Regions from separate parts of the Sphingomonas sp. SUN019 genome, predicted to be linked through region 2. Evidence: predicted binding sites of a transcription regulator. Region 2 holds the regulator's gene; each other region holds the start of a gene.
What was found. The regulator LexA, encoded in region 2, represses DNA repair genes until DNA is damaged. The targets are predictions, from matches to a motif close to GTTCCNCNCTTGTTCT.
Positions count from the first base shown of each region.

Region 1: a site for LexA is predicted at 4,015-4,030, ahead of uvrA (excinuclease ABC subunit UvrA). Genes of this name have one in related genera too.
Region 3: a site for LexA is predicted at 2,333-2,348, ahead of M0208_RS07715 (ImuA family protein). Genes of this name have one in related genera too.

Region 1 is NZ_CP096971.1:2,899,174-2,906,245, forward strand. It holds gene M0208_RS13950 (hypothetical protein) at 1-255, opposite strand, end outside; gene M0208_RS13955 (hypothetical protein) at 291-488, opposite strand; gene M0208_RS13960 (hypothetical protein) at 463-1,014, opposite strand; gene uvrA (excinuclease ABC subunit UvrA) at 1,104-4,004, opposite strand; gene M0208_RS13970 (DNA cytosine methyltransferase) at 4,122-5,279, shown strand; gene M0208_RS13975 (GIY-YIG nuclease family protein) at 5,437-6,057, shown strand; gene M0208_RS13980 (very short patch repair endonuclease) at 6,029-6,457, shown strand; gene M0208_RS13985 (hypothetical protein) at 6,543-7,034, shown strand.
Region 2 is NZ_CP096971.1:3,568,008-3,575,079, reverse strand. It holds gene M0208_RS17245 (aminopeptidase P family protein) at 1-570, opposite strand, end outside; gene M0208_RS17240 (molybdopterin molybdotransferase MoeA) at 796-1,977, shown strand; gene lexA (transcriptional repressor LexA) at 2,033-2,689, shown strand; partial or broken gene M0208_RS17230 (ComEC/Rec2 family competence protein) at 2,700-4,817, opposite strand; gene gltX (glutamate--tRNA ligase) at 4,847-6,268, shown strand; gene M0208_RS17220 (citrate synthase) at 6,321-7,072, shown strand, end outside.
Region 3 is NZ_CP096971.1:1,573,240-1,580,311, reverse strand. It holds gene M0208_RS07720 (DNA polymerase Y family protein) at 1-1,631, opposite strand, end outside; gene M0208_RS07715 (ImuA family protein) at 1,546-2,301, opposite strand; gene M0208_RS07710 (hypothetical protein) at 2,617-2,937, shown strand; gene M0208_RS07705 (hypothetical protein) at 2,981-3,277, opposite strand; gene M0208_RS07700 (3-methyl-2-oxobutanoate dehydrogenase (2-methylpropanoyl-transferring) subunit alpha) at 3,536-4,819, shown strand; gene M0208_RS07695 (alpha-ketoacid dehydrogenase subunit beta) at 4,861-5,865, shown strand; gene M0208_RS07690 (dihydrolipoamide acetyltransferase family protein) at 5,872-7,072, shown strand, end outside.

The DNA.
Region 1 (7,072 bases), 670 kb from region 2:
AAACTGATCCTGTAGCTGATGACATAGTGAACTAAGGTTATCCACGCGCTGCGGGAAGCTGCCATGAGCGATAAGTATCATCGGTCGAACATCGGCAACTGCGTCGAATCCCGCGAGCTTACCGATCGCGACGTTTAATCCGGACTCAAGGCCACCCCAAATCGTCATGAGACGGCCTAGCTCGATCAGGATGTCATCGTCGGCGGGCCAATCGGAGAAAACTGGCGATTCTAAATATGCATCACCGTCTTTCAATTTACCGCTTTCACCTGCTGACTTATCCTACTTTGTTACCATTTTCCCCCAGCATCCTCGATCGATTTCAGCAACGCGCGCTTGCTCGGGGTGCGGTGGGTGCCGGAGTTGCGAGGCAGGTCGGGTTCGCCGAGTTCGGCGCGGCGCGCGGCGAGGCTGGCGGCGAAATCGGTGAAATCGACGCGGGGGCCGGGCCAGGGCTCGGGGTCAGTCTCGGACGTCTTCGATGCCATGATCGCCAGAACTCTCTTCGCGGACGCGTCGATCGAGATAGTCCAGATCGATCTGCGGGTTAAGCCGAAACAGGATGCGCGCCTGCTCAAGCCGGTCCTTTGCGGTGCCCGACGCATATTGGCCCATGCGGTCGGCGATCAGATCCTCGACCGAGATGATCGCGAAGGACGCGCCGGGGTCGACATTTTCGATCAGGAGGATGCGGTCCTGCGGGATGTTGCCGTCCATCGGCACGCGGGCGACGATCTCGAAACCCAGCTTCAGTTCGGGATGGACCCAGCCGAGCGTGGTGTGGCCGGGACCGATCGGGCGGATGAAACCGAGGCGCTCCATTTCCTCTTCAAGCTCGGGCTCCGCGGGGGAACACATATCGAAGTCGCCGGTGCTGACTGCGCTGCCCGAATAATATTCCGCCGCCGCGCCGCCGACGAGGATCGGCCGCGGCAGACCGCGCGCCTTCATCGCCTCGCTGAGGCGGGCGAAGAGGCGGAGGGCGGCTTCGAATTCTGGTCTGTATCCGGGCATTGATTTCACGCTCCCGCCACCGCCTTCGGCGGCCCCTCCACCATTCGCTGAAGTAGCGAATGGTCCCCCTCCCCGTGCCGGGGAGGAATTTACTCGGCCGCTGCCCGCTCGGCCCGCTCCAGCAGCGGCGCGAGGTATTTGCCGGTGAAGCTGCGGGGTTCGGCGGCGACGTCCTCGGGGGTGCCTTGGGCGACGATCTCGCCGCCCTTCACGCCGCCCTCTGGTCCAAGGTCGAGCACCCAGTCGGCGGTCTTGATGACGTCGAGGTTGTGTTCGATCACCACCACGGTGTTGCCCTGTTCGACCAGCGCGTGGAGGACTTCGAGCAGTTTGCGGACGTCCTCGAAATGCAGGCCGGTGGTCGGTTCGTCGAGGATGTAGAGCGTGTTGCCGGTGGCGCGGCGGCTGAGTTCCTTGGCGAGCTTCACGCGTTGCGCCTCGCCGCCCGACAGCGTCGTCGCCTGTTGCCCGACCTTGATGTAGCCCAGCCCCACCTCGACCAGCATCGCCATCTTGTCGCGGATCGGGGGGACGGCCTTGAAGAATTCCGCCGCGTCCTCGACCGTCATGTCGAGCACGTCGGCGATGCTGTGGCCCTTGAACTTCACCTGCAGCGTTTCGCGGTTGTAGCGCGCGCCGTGGCAGACGTCGCACGTCACATAGACGTCGGGGAGGAAGTGCATCTCGATCTTGAGCAGGCCATCGCCGGTGCACGCCTCGCACCGGCCGCCCTTCACGTTGAAGCTGAAGCGGCCGGGCTTGTAGCCGCGCGCGGCGCTTTCGGGGAGGCCGGCGAACCAGTCGCGGATCTGGGTGAAGGCGCCGGTGTAGGTCGCGGGGTTCGACCGCGGGGTGCGGCCGATCGGCGACTGGTCGATGTCGATGACCTTGTCGAGATGCTGGAGGCCGGTGATCTTGTCGTGCTTGCCCGCCAGGATGCGCGCGCCGTTCAGCGCGCGTGCGGCGGCGGCGTAGAGCGTGTCGATCGTGAAGCTGGACTTGCCCGATCCCGACACGCCGGTGATGCAGGTGAAGGTGCCGAGCGGGATGCTGGCGGTGACGCCGGTCAGGTTGTTGGCGGTGGCGTTGTGGACGGTCACCTTCCGCCCGTTGCCGGTCCGGCGTTCGTCGGGGAGCGGGACCGAGCGCGTGCCGTTGAGATAGTCCGCGGTGACGCTGCCCTTCGATTTCAGGAGCTGTTTCAGCGTGCCCTGCGCCACGATGCTCCCGCCGTGGAGGCCTGCGCCCGGCCCCATGTCGATGACGTAATCGGCGGTGCGGATCGCGTCCTCGTCATGTTCGACGACCAGCACGGTGTTGCCGAGGTCGCGCAGGCGGCGGAGCGTCTTCAGCAGCATATCGTTGTCGCGCTGGTGGAGGCCGATGCTGGGTTCGTCGAGGACGTAGAGCACGCCCGACAGGCCGCTGCCGATCTGCGACGCGAGGCGGATGCGTTGGCTCTCGCCGCCGCTGAGCGTGCCGCTGGTGCGATCGAGGTTGAGGTAGTCGAGCCCGACGTTGTTGAGGAAGCCGAGGCGCTCGACGATTTCTTTCAGGATGCGTTCGGCTATCGCCTTCTGCTGATCGCCGAGGTGGCTGGGGAGGTCGGTGAAGAACGCCAGCGCGTCGACCACCGACAGATGGGTGGCGTAACTGATGTTCTGCATCGCGATCTTCACCGCCAGCGCCTCGGGCTTCAGGCGCGCGCCGTGGCAGGTCTCGCAATGCTGCGAGCTTTGGTATTTTGCCAGTTCCTCGCGCATCCACGCGCTCTCGGTCTGGAGCAGGCGGCGGTTGAGGTTGCCGACGACGCCCTCGAACGGCTTCTTCACGTCGTATTTCTTGCGCCCGTCGATGAAGGTCAGCGTGACGGGCTTGCCCTTCGTCCCGTGCAGGATGACGCGCTGGACCTCCTCGGGCAGATCCTCCCACGGCGTTTCCAGGCTGAAATCGAATTCGCGCGCCAGGCTGCCGAGCACCTGCATATAATAGGGGCTGGGCGGGTTCGATTTCGCCCACGGCGCGACCGCGCCTTTCTTGATGCTGAGCGCGTGGTTGGGGACGACCAGGTCTTCGTCGAAGATCAGTTTTTCGCCGAGGCCGTCGCACGCCGGGCACGCGCCCTGCGGGGCGTTGAAGCTGAACAGCCGCGGCTCGATCTCGCTGATCGTGAAGCCGCTGACCGGGCAGGCGAATTTTTCGCTGAACACGATCCGGCCGGGCGGCGCGTGATCGCCGAGGATCATCGATTTCGGCGTATGCGGTTCGACCGGATCGGCGGGGTCGACATACGCCAGCCCCTCGGCGAGTTTCAGCGCAGTCTCGAATGATTCCGCCAGCCGCGTACCGATGTCGCCGCGCACGACGAGCCGGTCGACCACGACCTCGATGTCATGCTTGTATTTCTTGTCGAGCGCGGGGGCTTCGTCGATTTCGTGGATTTCGCCGTCGATGCGGACGCGGGTGAAGCCGGCCTTCTGCCACTCGGCCATTTCCTTGCGATATTCGCCCTTCCGCCCACGCACGACGGGCGCGAGCAGGAACAACCGCGTGCCCTCGGGCAGCGCCATTACGCGGTCGACCATCTGGCTGACGGTCTGCGCGGCGATCGGCTCGCCGGTCGCGGGGGAATAGGGGATGCCGACACGCGCCCACAGCAGCCGCATGTAATCGTAGATTTCGGTGACGGTCGCGACGGTCGATCGCGGATTGCGGCTGGTGGTCTTTTGCTCGATCGAGATCGCGGGGCTGAGCCCCTCGATATGATCGACGTCGGGCTTCTGCATCAGCTCCAGAAACTGCCGCGCATAGGCGCTGAGCGATTCGACGTAGCGGCGTTGCCCCTCGGCATAGATGGTGTCGAACGCGAGCGACGATTTGCCGCTGCCCGACAGCCCCGTGATGACGGTCAGCGTATCGCGCGGAATGTCTACGCTCACGTCCTTCAGATTATGCTCGCGCGCGCCGCGGACGGAGATGTGGGTCAGCATGGGAAGGAGTGTTCCATATTTGTTCTTGATCCGCAAGCGGGAGCACGGCACGATGCCGACAGATGGGGTCAGGCGCGCGACCGGGCAAGCGGGGTTGCGTGGCGAGCGGGGATCGGCATGGTGACGATGATGGACGAACGACCTGTCTTTTACGAGTTTTTCGCCGGCGGCGGGATGGCGCGCGCCGGGTTAGGCGCGGGCTGGGACTGCTTGTTCGCAAACGATTTCGATCCGAAGAAGGGCGCGGCTTACGCAGAAAACTGGGGCGATGCGGCGTTGCACGTCGGCGACGTCGGCGCGGTGACGACGGCGCAATTGCCGGAGCGGGCCGATCTCGTCTGGGCTTCGTTTCCGTGCCAGGACTTGTCGTTGGCGGGTGCGGGCGCTGGGCTGAGCGGTGGTCGGTCGGGTGCGTTCTGGCCGTTCTGGCGGTTGATCGAGGGTTTGCGCGCTGAGGGTCGCAAACCGCGGACGATCGTGCTGGAGAACGTGTGTGGGCTGCTGACGTCGAACGACGGCGCGGACTTTGCGGCGCTGTGCGCGACGGTCGCGAAGGCGGGATATTGGATCGGCGCGATGGTGGTCGATGCGCAACTGTTCCTGCCGCAATCGCGCCCGCGCCTGTTCGTCGTCGCGATCGACGATTCGCTGCCGGTGCCGGGCCATATCCAGAGTCCGTGGGCGCTCGATCGCTGGCATCCCGCGCGCCTCCGCGCGGCGCAGGCCGCCTTGCCCGAACAATTGCGGTCGATGTGGCTATGGTTTGCGCCGCCCCAACCGCCAAAGCGAAATGCGCGGCTGATCGATCTGATCGAAGACGAACCGCACGACGTGGCGTGGCGCAGCGACGCGGAAACCGCAAAGATTCTGGCGATGATGACCCCGGTCAATCGCGCCAAGATCGATCTGGTCGCGGCGAACGGCGGCAAAAGCGTCGGCGCGGTCTACAAACGCACGCGGATCGAGCAGGGTCGCAAGATGCAGCGCGCAGAAGTGCGTTTCGACCTCGCAGGATGCCTGCGGACGCCCGGCGGCGGATCGAGCCGGCAGACGATTGTCGCGGTCGAGGATGGGCGGGTCCGGACCCGGCTGATCTCGGCGCGCGAGACCGCGCGATTGATGGGGCTGCCCGAGGAATATCGGCTGCCGCTGCGATACAACGATGCCTATCACCTGACCGGGGACGGCGTGGCGGTGCCCGTGGTGCGGCATATCGCGGAGACGATATTGGAGCCGGTGTTGCACCAGCGTGAGGTTCGTATTGTCGCGGCGTAACGATGAAGGCCCCGTTGCCGACCTCGCCACCAAGAGTCCGCCGAGCGAAACGGTTGAACTGAGGCGCGGGCTGCAACAGTTCGTTTCCCAATCGCTGTCGAGCTTTCACACTGACGCACCGCAGACTCGAAAGGGAGCGTCGATAACGGTCGGTGCGGTGAAGTGGGGCGTCTACGCATTCTTCGATTATGACGGCGAACCGATCTACGTGGGCCAAACGCGCGAAAGCCTGGGACAACGGATCGCCCGGCACCTGACCAACCAGCGCACCGATGCGGTGGCGATGGCGGTGCTAGATCCGTTCGAGGTTCGATCGATCGCTGTATGGCCGCTGCCGCAATATCAAGAGGTGGGCGGCAAGACTGCTGGCGCGGTCGAAGCGGCGAAGCATCTCGACGCGTTGGAGCGCACCATCTTCCTGAAGCTCGTCGCCGAAAGCAAGTTCGGCAAAATTCTCAATGAGAAGGATCCGCCAGACGTCCCGGTCTGCGAGACGCCGCCCAGCATCAGGGGCGATATCGTAAGCGAGGACGTCCGGCGCATCCGGCAACATCCGGATTTGCGGATCGCGCGACGCGCGCAGACGATCGCACGGCTCTCGCAGATCATCGCCGGTCGCGACGTTCAGGCCGGCCTGCGTCGCGCGCTGGCGACGCAGGCGGATAGACTGGCGTGGCTCGCCAACAAGCGCTTCGCCGCGCTTGGGGGCGAAGCGGCGGTCGAAGAACGCGAGACGGACGAACCGGACGATGAAGGCGATCACGGCGAAACGACCTGAAGCCGAAAAGCCCCTGACCCGATCGGAGACGATGGCGCGGGTCAGGTCGCGCGATACGTCGCCGGAACGGGCGGTTCGCCGTATCCTGACCGACCTCGGCTATCGTTATCGCCTGCACCGGGCCGATCTGCCGGGCACGCCGGACATCGCCTTTATCGGTCGGCGCAAGGCGCTCTTCGTACATGGATGCTTCTGGCACGGCCATAATTGCGCGCGGGGAAGTCGTGCGCCGAAGACCAACCCTGAATATTGGCGCACGAAGATCGCTCGCAACCGCGCGCGCGACCTGGATGTAGCGGCCGCGCTGGACCGCCTTGGCTGGTCCGCCATGACGGTGTGGGAATGCGAATTGCGCGATGTTGCGGCCGTATCGATGCGGTTGGCGCTTTGGCTGCGATGATCGCGGCAACGCTTTTCGAACGACCGGGCCTAGCGAAACGCCGGGCGGTGTATTATATCTGCGATACACACGATAGAGGCTGACGATGGGCAAGAAGAAGGACGCGAAGAAGGCGGCGCGCAAGGCGGCGGAGGCTGCTGCTGCGGCCTATGCCGCGCGGATGGCGGCGGAGGCTTCGGCAGGCGGGTCGGCGGGACGCGGCGCGCCGGGGTTCGAGGTGCCGGACGAGTTGCGCCGCATGGGCGAGGCGTTGATCGCGAAGGCGAATTCGCCGCAGGGGCGCGAGATGATCGCGTCCGGGCTGGCGCTGGCGGCGACCGCGGCGGCGGCGAGTGCGGGGCGGCAACGGCGGCAGTCGCCGCACGCGGGCGAAGAGCGCGCTGTTCCGCCGGCCCCTCCCGTTCCGCCGACACCTCCCGTTCCTCCGGCGCCGCCCGTTCCGCCCGTGCCCCCGGTCCCGCCACAGCCTGGCGTCGGCGGGACGCAAGCGATCGATCCGCAGGCGGTCGCCGATGCGATCGGCGATGCGGCGGGCGCGCTGCTGACGCGGCTGTTCGCCAATAGACGACCCGGTTGATTCGATCCGATCCGGTCTGATCTTACCCATTATGGATA
Region 2 (7,072 bases):
CGCTCCCGCCGGTGCAATCCGCGCGGCGTATTCGGGCGGCAGCGCCCCGCGCAGTTCCTCATATTCGCCGTGCGTCAGCCCATCGGCCAGCGCGGTCTGCGCGGAGATATTTAGCGCGATCTTCTTCGGCTTGCGCTCCGCCACTAGCGCGGCGAAGCGTTTCCACTGATCGGGTTCCGCCTCAGGCTTCCACGCAGCTTTGAACAGCGTGCCAAGACCGTAGCGGCTGACCGTCATCCGCTCGACCGGCCTGCCCCCGCCGGGATCGAAGAACATCAGGATCGTGCGACGCCGCGCGGAAAAACTCTCCGCGTCCAGCATCGTCGCCACGACCGGATCCTCGACATATTCGCGCGCCACCAGCACCCACATGTCGACGCCCGCCCCACGCATCAGCCGCGGTACGACGGTGTCGAGCCGCTCGGCCAACCATGCGTCCTGAACCTTTGCACGCTCGCGCAGCGGCAGGACGGGCGGAACAGCGATGTCGAACCGCTCGGGCTGGCTCGGCGGCGCAGCCCCGCCCAGCAACAATGCGCCCGCCAGCGCGATCGACATCGGAATCCGCATGGTCGTCCCCTTTTCCCCAAGCCTTACTAGCCGCCCGGAGCATGGTGACAAACGCCGACCGCCTGTGAATGTTGGAAATGTTCTGGCAAGGCTAAAGGCGATGCCGCGCGATCGCCCCCTTCCCGCCCGCCGCCGCCTGCCGCGATCCTTGCCGACGATCGTGAAAAACGCGCTATCGTCTCAACATTCTCAACATTCGCGCGTGGTTTGTCGCGCCGGACACTCGTGAGCCTGCTTCCCGTCGCGGAGGCGCAGGTGCGCCTGCTCGCCTCGGTCGCGCCGGTCGCGGCCGAAACCCTCCCGATCGGTGCGGCGCTCGGGCGATGGGCGGCCGAACCGGTGATCGCCGCGCGGACGCAGCCCGCCGCGGACCTGTCGGCGATGGACGGTTACGCCATCCGCTTCGCCGATCTGCCCGGACCGTGGCGAGTCATCGGGGAAAGCGCGGCGGGGCGGCCGTTCGACGGCACGATCGGAGCCGGTGAGGCCGCACGCATCTTCACCGGCGCGGCGATGCCGAAGGGCGCGGATACGGTGATGGTGCAAGAGGAAGCCGGGCGCGATGGCGATCGTCTGACGCTGGACGGCGAAGGACCGCTCGCGCTCGGCCGCAACACGCGTCGGCGCGGACTCGACTTTTCCGCAGGCGACGTGCTGATCGAAGCGGGTGCGCGACTGACCGCCGCCCGGTTGGCGGTGGCGGCGACTGGTGGCGTCGGCGCCGTCACGGTCCGCCGCCCCGTCCGCGTGGCGATCGCGGCAACCGGAGACGAACTCGTCGAACCCGGCACCCCCGCGTCCGACACCGCGCTCCCCGAATCCAACCGGCTGCTGTTGCGATCGTTGCTCGCAGATTCGCCGGTCGAGATCGTCGACCTCGGTATCCTGCCCGATCGGCTCGACGCCCTGACCGAGGCGTTTCGCGACGTTCAGGCTGACCTGCTCGTCACCACAGGCGGCGCGTCGGTCGGCGACCATGATCTGGTCCGCCCCGCGCTGGAAGCGGCGGGCGCGCAGATCGATTTCTGGCGCATCGCGCTGCGCCCGGGCAAGCCGATGATGGCCGGACGGCGCGGTCAGATGCTGGTGCTCGGGCTTCCCGGTAACCCGGTGTCGGCGTTCGTCACCGCGATCCTGTTCGTCAAACCCGTCGTCGCCGCGCTGGCGGGCGCACACAACCCGCTGCCGCGCACGACCCGCGCGATCCTCGGCGAAGACCTGCCCGCGAACGGCCCGCGCACCGATTATATGCGCGCCGCGTTGACCGATGGCCGGGTCAGCGTTTCGGGCATTCAGGACAGCTCGATGCTGCTCACGCTGGCGCGCTCCGACTGCCTGGTGATCCGCGAACCGCACGCGCCACCAGCGGCGGCTGGCGAATCGGCGGAAATCCTCATGATCGCTTGACGGCAAGCAAAGTGTTCCATATTGGTTCCGCGTCTGTTCGCCGGAGGAACCCGCGATGCTTACCAAGAAGCAGCATGAGCTGATCTGTTTCATCAACGATCGGCTCGCCGACAGTGGCGTGTCACCTTCGTTCGAGGAAATGAAGGACGCGCTGGACCTGAAGTCCAAGTCCGGCGTCCACCGTCTGATCAGCGCGCTGGAAGAACGTGGCTTCCTCCGCCGCCTGCCGAACCGCGCGCGGGCGCTCGAAGTGCTGAAGATGCCCGAGCGCGCCGAGCCGAAGCGGGCGGCCCCGCCGCCGCGCCGCGCCGCGCCCGAACCCGCCAACGACATCATCGAAATTCCGCTGCACGGCCGGATCGCCGCGGGCGTCCCGATCGAGGCGTTCGAGGGATCGACCATGCTGCCCGTTCCCGCCGCCCTGCTCGGCGCCGGCGAACATTTCGCACTGGAAGTGTCGGGCGATTCGATGGTCGAGGCGGGCATCCTCGATGGCGACTACGCGCTGATCCGACGGCAGGACGTCGCCCGTGACGGCGAGATCGTCGTGGCGCTGATCGAGGATCACGAAGCGACGCTCAAATATTTCCGTCGCGAAGGCGCGATGATCCGGCTCGATCCCGCCAACCGCGCCTACGATCCGCAGCGTTATCCCCCCTCGCACGTCCGCGTGCAGGGTAAGCTGTCGGGGCTGCTGCGCCGCTACGATTGATTGCGGCCAGCGTCCACGGATGCTGGTCGCCTGCGCGGTGGACGGTGGTGATGCGGCCGTTCGCCAGCGTGACCGCGATCCCGCCGGTCTGCGCCAGCGTCGGCCGGTCGAGCTTCAGCCAGCGCGGCGTGCAGGTGCGCGGCAGGCGGCGTTCGCTGATCACGATATCCGCCGCGCGGCACGCCGCGACCAGTTCGGCGACCGGCACCAGATAAGCGCTGCGCGTCGCCACGATCCGCCACCGCCGCCCGCCCGCCTCGCGCGTCGCGATGCACAGGTCACGGCTGCAGCGCGCCTCGCGTTGTTCCGCCAGCAACAACGGCTCGCCATCGGCCCCGCCGTTCTCGGCCAGCATCGCCTTCGTATAGTCCCCCGCCCGATCCCGCAGCATCGCCACCGCACCGCTGCCCGTCCGCAACGCGACGTGCCGCCCGTCCCCGGTCACCAGCAGATCGGGCGCAGGCGTCATCATTGCCCACACCGCCCCGGCCGCCAACGGCCCCAGCCCGAGCCGCCGCCATTTCGTCCGCCACAATGCGAGCCACAGCCCGCCAGCGACCATCAATCCGTAGGCTTCGCCGGGCATGGCAGGCAACGCCGCGACCGACCCCGGCGCCGCGGCGACGGTGTGGGCGATCCACAGCAACAGCGCCAGCGCTTGACCGGTCAGCCACCACAGTGGCGCGCCCAGCCCGACCGTATCAAGCAGCAACGCCCCCGCCTCCAGCGGCATCACCACGAACGTCGTCAGCGGGATCGCGACGATATTGGCGACCGCGCCGTAAATGCCCGCCTTGTGGAAATGAAACACCGCGATCGGCATTAGCGCGAGTTCGACCGCCAATCCGGTCATCAGCAACGACGCAAGTCCACGCACCGCCCAGCGCACCCACCCGTCATCCCGCGCCATGAACCATTCTCGCACGCGCGGATGTTCGTGCAGCGCTACGATCGCGGTCACCGCGGCGAACGACAGCTGGAAACTTGGTCCTGCCAGCGATTCCGGCCACAATAGCAGCACAATCACCGCCCCCGCCGCGACGAGCCGCAGCGTCACCGCCTCGCGCCCGATCGCCATCGCGGTAAGCACCAGCAAGGCCGCGACGCACGACCGGATCGTCGGCACCTGGCTGCCCGTCAGCAAGGTATAGCCGACCGCCACCACCGCCGCGACGCCCGCCGCGATCAACGGCACACGGCCCGTCAGCGCCAGCCACGGGCTGAGCGCCAGCAGCCGCGACGCGAGCAGCATCGTCAAACCGACCGCCGCGGTGATGTGCAACCCGCTCACCGACAGCAGATGCGCCAGCCCCGACCGCCGCATCGCCTCCGCATCGTCATCGCTGATCGCACCGGTATCGCCGGTCGCCAGCGCCGCCGCTATACCACCCGCGCTCCCCTCAAGGCGAACGTGAATATGCCGCGACAGCCGCGCGCGCAGCCCTTCCTCGCCCGCGCCGCCGCTAACGATCTCGACTGGCGCGAACCCCCGCCCGGTCGCGCCGATCCCGGCGAACCACGCCACGCGCGCAAAGTCATAAGCGCCCGGCACCGCCGCCGATGGCGGCGGCATCAGCCGCGATCGCAGCCGGACGACTGCGCCTTCGGTCAGCCCCGCCGGCGCATCGGCGGTCGCAACGTTGACCCGCAGCCGCGTCGGCGCGGGATCGGGCGTCCGGTCGATCCACCGCGTCGGCGCGAGCCGCAGCCGCACCAGATCGCGCGCCGGAAGCGCGTCGAGCTGCTCCACTCGCGCCTCGAACTGGACGATCGTCGGTCGCTCCAGGACCGGCGCGCGCACGCGTTCGGCCCGCCACCACACCAGCGACAGCCCGAGCGCGACCGCCAGCGCGCCGATCGCCACGCTGCGGCCCGCTCGGCCACTCCTGCCAAGAGCCACAGCAATCGCGGCGACGGCCAGCGCCGCCAGAACTGCCGCGGTCCACAGCGCCGGATCGGGCAGCACGAACCACGCCGCCACGCCCGCGCCGATCGCCACCGGCAGCCAAAGGAACAGCTGATCGCGCTCCGCCTCAAGCCAACGCTCGACCGCGTCACGCGCCCCGCCGACCGCGGTTTGAAGCGGCCGGAAGCGCGTGCTAGGGGCATTCGCGGCCTTGGTCGCCATCTCGTTTCACAGCCTGGGAGCAAGCGCGCTTGAGCGCAACCATCGATACCGCGGCACCGCCGCGCGACCGAAACGTCGTCACGCGCTTCGCGCCATCGCCTACGGGATTCCTGCATCTCGGCGGCGCGCGCACCGCGTTGTTCAACCTGTTGTTCGCGAGAGCCCACGGCGGGAAATTCCTGCTTCGGATCGAGGATACCGACCGCGCGCGCTCCACCCAGCCCGCGATCGACGCGATCCTGTCGGGGATGACGTGGCTCGGGCTCGACTGGGACGGCGACGCCGTGTTCCAGGCGACCCGCGCGGAGCGTCACGCCGAGGTCGCGCACCAAATGCTCAATAGCGGCCACGCCTATCGTTGCTATCTGACGCCCGACGAGCTTGCCGCGATGCGCGCCGCAGCGGAGGCGGCGAAGAAGCCGCTGCGCATCCGTAGCCCGTGGCGCGACCGAACCGACTGGCCGGACGACAAGCCCTATGTCGTGCGCTTGAAGGCCCCGACCGAGGGCGCGACGACGATCCCCGACCTGGTCCAGGGCGACGTGACGGTTCAGAACGTGGAGATCGACGACCTCGTCCTGCTGCGGTCGGACGGCACGCCGGTCTATATGCTCGCGGTGGTGGTCGACGATCACGACATGGGCGTCACCCACGTCATCCGCGGCGACGATCATCTCAACAACGCGTTCCGCCAGCTACCGATCTATCGCGCGATGGGCTGGCCCGAACCCGCCTATGCGCACATCCCGCTGATCCACGGATCGGACGGCGCGAAGCTGTCGAAGAGGCACGGCGCGGTCGGGATCGAGGCGTATCGCGACGAACTCGGCATCCTGCCCGAAGCGATGGGCAATTACCTGCTCCGGCTCGGCTGGGGCCACGGCGACGATGAAATCATCGACCGCGATCAGGCAGTCGAATGGTTCGACCTGGCGGGCGTCGGCAAATCGCCGTCACGCTTCGACCTGAAGAAACTGGAGAACCTGAACGGCCATTACATCCGCGCCGCCGACGATGCGCGACTGACCGGACTGGTCGCCGAAAAATTCGGTTTCGAGGATGCGGCACGGCGCGACCTGCTTACGCAGGCGATGCCGTCGCTGAAGGCGCGCGCGGCAAATCTGAACGAACTGGCCGCCGGGTCGGCGTTCCTGTTCGCCACCCGCCCGCTGCAGATCGACGAAGCCGCCGCGCCGTTGCTCCAGGATGGCGCATCTGCGCTGCTCACCCGGCTCCACGCCGCGCTTGACGCAGTGCACAACTGGGATACGGAGACGCTCGAAGATGCGGTACGCCGCGTGGCCGAGGATGCGGGCGTAAAGCTCGGTCAGGTCGCGCAGCCGCTCCGTGTCGCACTCACCGGCCGCAAGACGTCGCCGGGCATTTTCGACGTGCTGGTCCTGCTGGGCCGCGACGAAAGCCTGGCGCGCATTGCGGACCACGCCGTCTGACGAGCCTTGACTGGCACCGTCGCAATCGAACGATAAGGGAAGGACGCCCTCCATGACCGATACCGCCAAGCTGTCCATCGCCGGTAGCGACCACGATTATCCGGTGATGTCCGGCACGGTCGGCCCCGACGTCGTCGACATTCGCAAACTCTATGCGCAGACGGGCGCGTTCACCTACGATCCCGGTTTCACCTCCACCGCCAGCTGCCAGTCGAAACTGACCTATATCGACGGCGACGAGGGCGTTTTGCTGCATCGCGGCTATGCGATCGGCGATTTGGCCGAAAATTCGACCTTCATGGAGGTCGCATACCTGCTGCTGAACGACGAGCTGCCGAAAAAGGGCGAGCTGGAACAGTTCGAAACGACGATCACACGCCACACGATGCTGCACGAACAGCTGGCGATGTTTTACCGCGGGTTCCGTCGCGATGCACATCCGATGGCGATCATGTGTGGCGTCGTCGGGGCGCTCAGCGCGTTCTATCACGATTCGACCGACATCCATGATCCGACGCAGCGCATGATCGCGTCGCACCGGCTGATCGCGAAGATGCCGACTATCGCGGCGATGGCGTACAAATACAGCGTCGGTCAGCCGTTCCTTTATCCCGACAATTCGCTCAGCTACACCGGCAACTTCCTGCGCATGACGTTCGGCGTGCCCGCGGAGGCGTATGAGGTCGATCCGGTCATCGAAAAGGCGCTGGACCGCATCTTCATCCTGCACGCCGACCACGAACAGAATGCCTCCACCTCGACCGTGCGGCTCGCCGGTTCGTCGGGCGCGAACCCGTTCGCGTG
Region 3 (7,072 bases), 2.0 Mb from region 2:
AGGGCGTCGCGGTCGGGCGGGTCGAGCGGCGGAAGCGGCGCAACGCTGCGTTCGGGCACGTCGCTTTCGACCGGACGGTGCCGCCATAGCCGGGCGGGGCCGATGCGGTTGGCGAGCGTGTCGACCAGCGGGGCGAGATCGGGGGCGTGGTCCTTTGCCAGTTGCGCGCCGAAGGGTTCGGCCCCGAGCGGGTCGGCGCGGCGGACGTGGAGCGCCAGCGCGTCGATGCCGTAGCCGGGGTCGACCTCTTCGATGCGGCGCGCGATCAGGCGCAGGATGTGGGGCGCGTCGCGAGTCGGGCGGGCGAGGCCGATGCGGAGCGTCTGCGTGGTCGAATCGACGCGTTCGGCGACGAACAGGATCGTGCGGGCGCCTTGACCGGTTTTCGCGAGGGCGAGCGTCAGGTCGGTGACAAGACCGGCCAGCCAGTGGCCGATCGCGTCCGCCGTGGCAATCGGTTCGGCGAAGCGGCGCTCGACGTGGATCGCGGTCGGCGGGACGACGGGATCGAGCGGTTCGGCCGCGGCGCCGGTCGCCTGATCGAGCCGCTGTACGATCGCGCGGCCGAAGCGCTGGACGAGCGGGGCGCGGGGAATGGCCAGCAGCTCGCCGATCGTGTCGACGCCGAGCCGGGCGAGCAGGTTGGTAGCGGTGGGGTCAAGGCGGAGCGCGGCGACGGGGAGCGGAGCGAGGTGGGGGAGGTGTTCTCGCGCGCCAATCAAACAAACGCCGTCATTCCTGCGCAAGCGGGAACCCATGGCGGAGTGGCTGTTAGGAAGCACGTCGGTGGTATTGTCGGCGGCCGCGGGCCGTGGGTTCCCGCTTGCGCGGGAATGACGTTGGGCAGGGAAACGCGCGAACGCCCAGGCCGCGCCGGTGGTGTCGGCCACCGCGATCCGGGCGCGGACGCCTGCCCGCGCCAATAACCGCACGATCCGGCGCGCCATCTTTTCCTCGCCGCCGTGGAGGTGCGCGACCCCGGTCAGGTCGAGTAACAGGCCGTCGTCGTCGGAGATCGCGACCACCGGGCACCAGCGGCGGGCCAGCGTGGTGGCCAGGCGTTCAAGGTCGGCGCGGTCGCCCTCAGGGTCGGCATCGTGCACGATCAGGCCCGGGACCGACGCGCGCGCCTGGGTCAGCGCCATGCCGGGGATCAGGCCCAGCGCACGCGCGGCGGGGCTGGCGGCGGCGATCTCAATGCGGCTGCCGATCTTTTGCGCGGTAACGAGCGCGGCGGGGTTGGCGGCCACCGGTGATCTGGGCGTTGCCGGGGCGGCATGTGTAGCGGGCGAGACCCAGCCGCTCGCCTTGTTGCCGTCGTCGCCGGGCAGGCGCTTGAACGGTATGCCGGCGGCCTCGCTGCGCCGCCCGAGTTCGCGCATCGGGGGGCGTTGGTGTGCGGGGAGCGATTCGATCTGGCGCGCCACCTCCGCCCGCGCCCATTTGGCGCCGGGACGCCAGCCGGTGTTGCGCGGGGCATCGCACTGCGCTGCGCGTTCGGCGGCCGCGCTGGCTTCGAGCGCGGCGAGGTCCACGGGCGGCCGGTCAGGCGGCGGCGCGTGGCGTCGCCCGGCCCGCAGCACGCGATCGATCGACCAGTGCGGCAGGTAGAGCGAGGCGACCCGTTTCATCGGCAGCCTCCAGCGTGAGTTCGAAGGGATCGCCGCCGCGCTGGCGGACGAGGTTCAAGGCCCAGCGCGCGCGGCCGATGCCCTCGACGGGGAGCGGCGACGACGGGGCCGACGCGACGCGCCAGCGGGTGATCGCGGCCGACGGCACGCCGAACGGGTCGGCGCCTTCACGCGCATGGCGTTTCATCAGCAAAGCGATCGTGCGGCCGCCCTCCGCGGCGAGCTGCAGGCGGCGGGTGGAGGCGGTCGCGGCGCGCTTCGCCTCGCCGATTACCGCGCCGAGGCCACGGTGGCGCAGGCCTTCTTCCATCAACGCCAGCAGCTCGGCATCGTCGGCCGCCTCGGCATAGATCACGCGTTCGGGCGACAGGCCCGATTGATAGAGGCCGGGCGCGAACAGGTCGCGGCGGCGCACGACCCACAATACTGGTCCCCAGGCGCGCGCCGCGATCCCGGCCATGAACAACGTAGCCGACGCATCGTCGCCGGGATCGGGGGTGGCGGCGGCGATCTCGTGCAGCGCATCGAGCCTGAGGCCGCCGCTGGCGAGCCGCTGGTCGAGCGCGGAAACCCCGAACGGCAGCGTCTCGCGACGCTTGTGTCCGTCGCCCTCGATGGCGCGCAGCGTCTCGCGAAGTTCCTGTATGACGCCGGGGTGGGACACTGACACGGGTGGGCACGACTCGGGCTGGGGGACGATTGTTCCTACTTTGTTCCTATCGTGGCGGGAGTCAATCGCTATCCCAATGTTGAGAATGTTGAGACGATGGCGGGTTGTCGGGCCGGTCGCGCCGCGCAGCCGGATGCGGCCAAAGTTCACACAAGTTCACACGAAACGCGCCTTCCGGATGATGCTGACCGGCGATGTGAAAGAGCGTGATGTCTAGGCGTCTCGGGGGAGATAACATGGGTGCCGGTCTGTAGGAAAGCGCGCGTCTGATAACGCCTACTTGCGGACATTCGTTGGCTGGACAATGTTCCCGCCATGAGCCTGATCACACCCGGTCGCATACATGGCGTCATCGCTGCGCTTGCACTTCTCGCTTTCTTCGTGGTTCCGCCACAAATTGAGCTACACGGCACTGCTTGTAGTGTTTTGTCGTTTGCGCAAACCGGTTGCGAAGTTGGTGTGCGGGGCGTGTTTCGTGGAGCAATTCTATACTGCCTTATCGCGGGGTATCTAACCAGTCGCATCTTAGGTCGCGAGCCCGTTGTGGTAGCGAGAATTGCGCCCGTCATCGCTTGCGCCGCCGTCATTCTCTTCGCACTGCCGCTTTGGATCGGGCTGCGTGCTGCTTTCTGGTGATCGCCGGAATGTCCGCCTCCCACCAATAACCGGCATCCCCGCGCTACGCTCCTGCCGAGCGCCAGGCGTCGTCGCTCCAGGCGCGGATCGATGCGGCTTCGGCGGTGATCGCGGCCATTCCAATGTGGCGGTAGTGGCTGTTCCAGATCAGGGCGTCGACCAGCAGGAAACCGATGGCGGCGATCAGGAGCCAGGTGATGAGGCCAGGTCCTTCGCGCTGTTCGGGGGCCTTGATCGACTCCGCGGCGAGGCGGCGGTCAGTTCCGCTGCGGCGGTCGGGGCCGCGATATTGTGCGCGGTTGTCGGCGATACGGCGATCGGTGGCTTGTCTGGGCGTCATGGTCAGTGACTTTCGAAAGCTTTGTGGGCTTACGGTAGCAGGGTGGGGTTAATGCCGGGTGTGTGGTGGGGAGTTCATCACGTCGGGCCGGACACGGGAGTAAATCCCGTGTCGTCGGTCGCGGCTTTGGCCGCGCCGGCCGGGCCGGGTTCTGCGCGGCGCTTGCCGCGCTGAACCCGGCCCTAGTCATATCACTTGAAACTTTCTAACAGGCTCCCTCGCGTTTACCGGACCCCTTCGAGTCCATCTGGAGAGAGCATGGCCGCGGACACCCGCACCAATCTGCAACCGCTGTCGCTGCACGTGCCGGAGCCGAAGTTCCGCCCCGGCGATGCGGTCGATTTCGCGGCGGTCGACGTGCCGCCTGCCGGGTCCGCGCGGCGGCCCGATACTGCGGATGCGGCGAGCGGGTTCACCGATCTGGCCTATACGCTCGTCCGCGTGCTGGATGACGACGGGCGGGCGGTGGGGCCGTGGGATCCCAAGCTCAGCCCCGATCGGCTGCGTGCGATGTTGCGGCACATGGCGCTGGTGCGCGCGTTCGACGAACGAATGTTCCGCGCGCAGCGGCAGGGCAAGACCAGCTTCTACATGAAATGCACCGGCGAGGAGGCGGTGGCGGTGGCGGCGGCCTATGCGCTGGACCGCGACGACATGTGCTTCCCGTCCTATCGGCAGCAGGGCCTGCTGATCGCGCGCGACTGGTCGATGGTCGACATGATGAACCAGATCTATTCGAACAAGGGCGACCGGCTGCAGGGCAAGCAATTGCCGATCATGTATTCGGTGAAGGAGGCCGGGTTCTTCTCGATCTCGGGCAATCTGGCGACGCAATATCCGCAGGCGGTGGGCTGGGCGATGGCCAGCGCGGCGAAAGGCGATACGCGGATTTCGGCGGTGTGGTGCGGGGAGGGTTCCACCGCGGAGGGGGATTTCCATTCCGCTTGCACGTTTGCATCTGTCTATCGTGCGCCGGTGATCATGAACGTGGTCAACAACCAGTGGGCGATCAGCAGCTTTTCGGGCTTTGCGGGGGCGGAGGCGACGACCTTTGCGGCGCGGGCGGTGGGCTATGGCATCGCCGGCCTCAGGGTCGACGGGAACGATGCGCTGGCGGTCTATGCCGCGACCTTGTGGGCGGCCGAGCGCGCGCGGACCAATGCCGGGCCGACGTTGATTGAGCATTTCACGTACCGCGCGGAGGGGCATTCGACCTCGGACGATCCGGGGCAGTATCGCTCGGCGGGGGAGCCGAATGCGTGGCCGCTGGGCGATCCGATCCGGCGGTTGAAGGATCATTTGATTGCTCTCCGCGAATGGGACGAGGAGCGGCACGTCGCGCAGGACAAGGAGCTCGCCGAGGCGGTGAAGGCGGCGCAGAAGGAGGCCGAGAAGAACGGCATCCTGGGGCACGGGCTGCACCAGCCGCTGGATACGCTGTTCGACGGCGTGTTCGAGGAGATGCCGTGGCATCTTCGCGAGCAGCAGGCGCAAATGCTGGCCGAAGAGACCGCGAGCGGTCGGCCGTGGGACCGGAAGTGAGCGTGATGGCCGAAGCGGGCGAGGCGGGCGAAACCACCCGCATGAACATGATCCAGGCGATCAATTCCGCGATGGACGTCGTCATGGCGCGCGATCCGGACGTGATCGTGATGGGCGAGGACGTCGGCTATTTCGGCGGCGTGTTCCGCGCGACCGCCGGGCTGCAGGCGAAATACGGCAAGCGGCGCGTGTTCGACACGCCGATCACCGAATGCGGCATCATCGGCGTCGCGGTCGGGATGGGGGCGTATGGCCTCAGGCCGGTGCCCGAAATCCAGTTTGCCGACTACATCTACCCGGCGCTCGACCAGCTTGTGTCGGAGGCGGCGCGGTTGCGGTATCGGTCCGCGGGGGAGTTCACGTCGCCGATCACGGTGCGTTCGCCGTTCGGGGGCGGCATCTTCGGCGGGCAGACGCACAGCCAGTCGCCCGAGGGCATCTTCACGCATATCTCGGGCGTGAAGACCGTCATTCCCGCGACGCCGTATGACGCGAAGGGGCTGCTGATCGCGGCGATCGAGGATAACGATCCGACGATCTTCTTCGAACCCAAGCGCATCTACAACGGGCCGTTCGATGGGTATTGGGACAAGCCGACGCAGAACTGGTCGCAGCACCCGGCCGGTGAGGTGCCGACCGGTTACTACAAGATCGAACTGGGCAAGGCGAAGGTGGTTCGCGCGGGCGAAGCGCTAACGATCCTGGCGTACGGGACGATGGTGCATGTCTGCCTGGCGGTGATCGCCGAGGCGGGCGTGGATGCCGAGGTCATCGACCTGCGCACGTTGGTGCCGCTCGACATCGAGACGATCGAGGCGTCGGTGAAGAAGACCGGGCGCTGCATGATCGTGCACGAGGCGACGCGGACGTCGGGCTTCGGATCGGAGCTGTCGGCGATCGTGCAAGAGCGGTGCTTCTATCACCTGGAGGCGCCGATCGAGCGCGTGACGGGCTTCGACACGCCGTATCCGCACAGCCTGGAATGGGCGTATTTTCCGGGGCCGGTGCGGATCGGCGAGGCGCTGAAAAAGATTCTGAAGGACTGATTGTCGATGGCGCGTTTCACTTTCAAGCTGCCGGATATCGGCGAGGGCATTTCCGAGGCCGAGATCGTCGCGTGGCACGTGGCGGTCGGCGACCGGGTCGAGGAAGATCAGCAGATCGCCGACATGATGACCGACAAGGCGACGGTCGAAATGGAATCACCGGTGTCGGGGACGGTCGTCGAGCTGGCGGGCGAGGTCGGCGATCAGGTGTCGATCGGCGCGGCGCTGGTGGTGATCGAAACCGATGCGGCGGACGTGTCGGCAGAGGAGGCGCCTGCGCTGGGGGCGGTTTCGGGCGGGGTGAAGGCTGCACCCGCAAGCGCTGCGCAGGCCGAGACGGCGGAGCAATATGAGGCGGAGAATCCGGGGGTTGAGGATGCTCAAGTCCTCCCCGGAACGGGGAGGGGGACCGCCGACGAAGTCGGTGGTGGAGGGGCAGCCACAGGCGATGGCCCCGTTGGGCTGCCCCTCCACCGTCCTGCGGCCGGTCCCCCTCCCCGTGCCGGGGAGGATTTTAAGGCACTCGCCTCGCCCGCCGTGCGCGCTCGCGCGGCGGACCTTGGCGTCGACTTGTCGCAAGTAAAGTCCGACTCCGACCGCATCCGGCACGCCGATCTTGACGCATTCCTGCGTTATGGTTCGGGGCAGGGCTACCACGCGCCCCACGCCAGCCGCGCGCGCGACGACGAGCAGGTCAAGGTCATCGGGATGCGGCGGCGCATTGCGGAGAACATGGCGGCGTCGAAGCGCAATATCCCGCATTTCACCTATGTCGACGAAATCGACGTGACCGCGCTGGAGGCGATGCGCGCCGACCTGAACGCGAATCGCGGGGGGCGGCCGAAGCTGACGATGCTGCCGCTGCTGATCGTCGCGATCTGCCGCACGTTGCCCGAATTCCCGATGCTCAATGCGCGGTATGACGACGAGGCGGGCGTGGTGACGCGGTCGGGCCGCGTCCATCTCGGCATGGCGACGCAGACCGATGCGGGGCTGACCGTGCCGGTGATTCGCGATGCGCAGGATAGGAACGTCTGGCAGCTCGCGACCGAGATTACCCGGCTGGCCGAGGCGGCGCGGGCGAACAAGCTGGCGCCGACCGAGATGGGCGGGGGGACGATCACCGTCACGTCGCTGGGGCCGCTGGGTGGCGTGGCGACGACGCCGGTCATCAACCGGCCAGAGGTCGCGATCATCGGGCCGAACA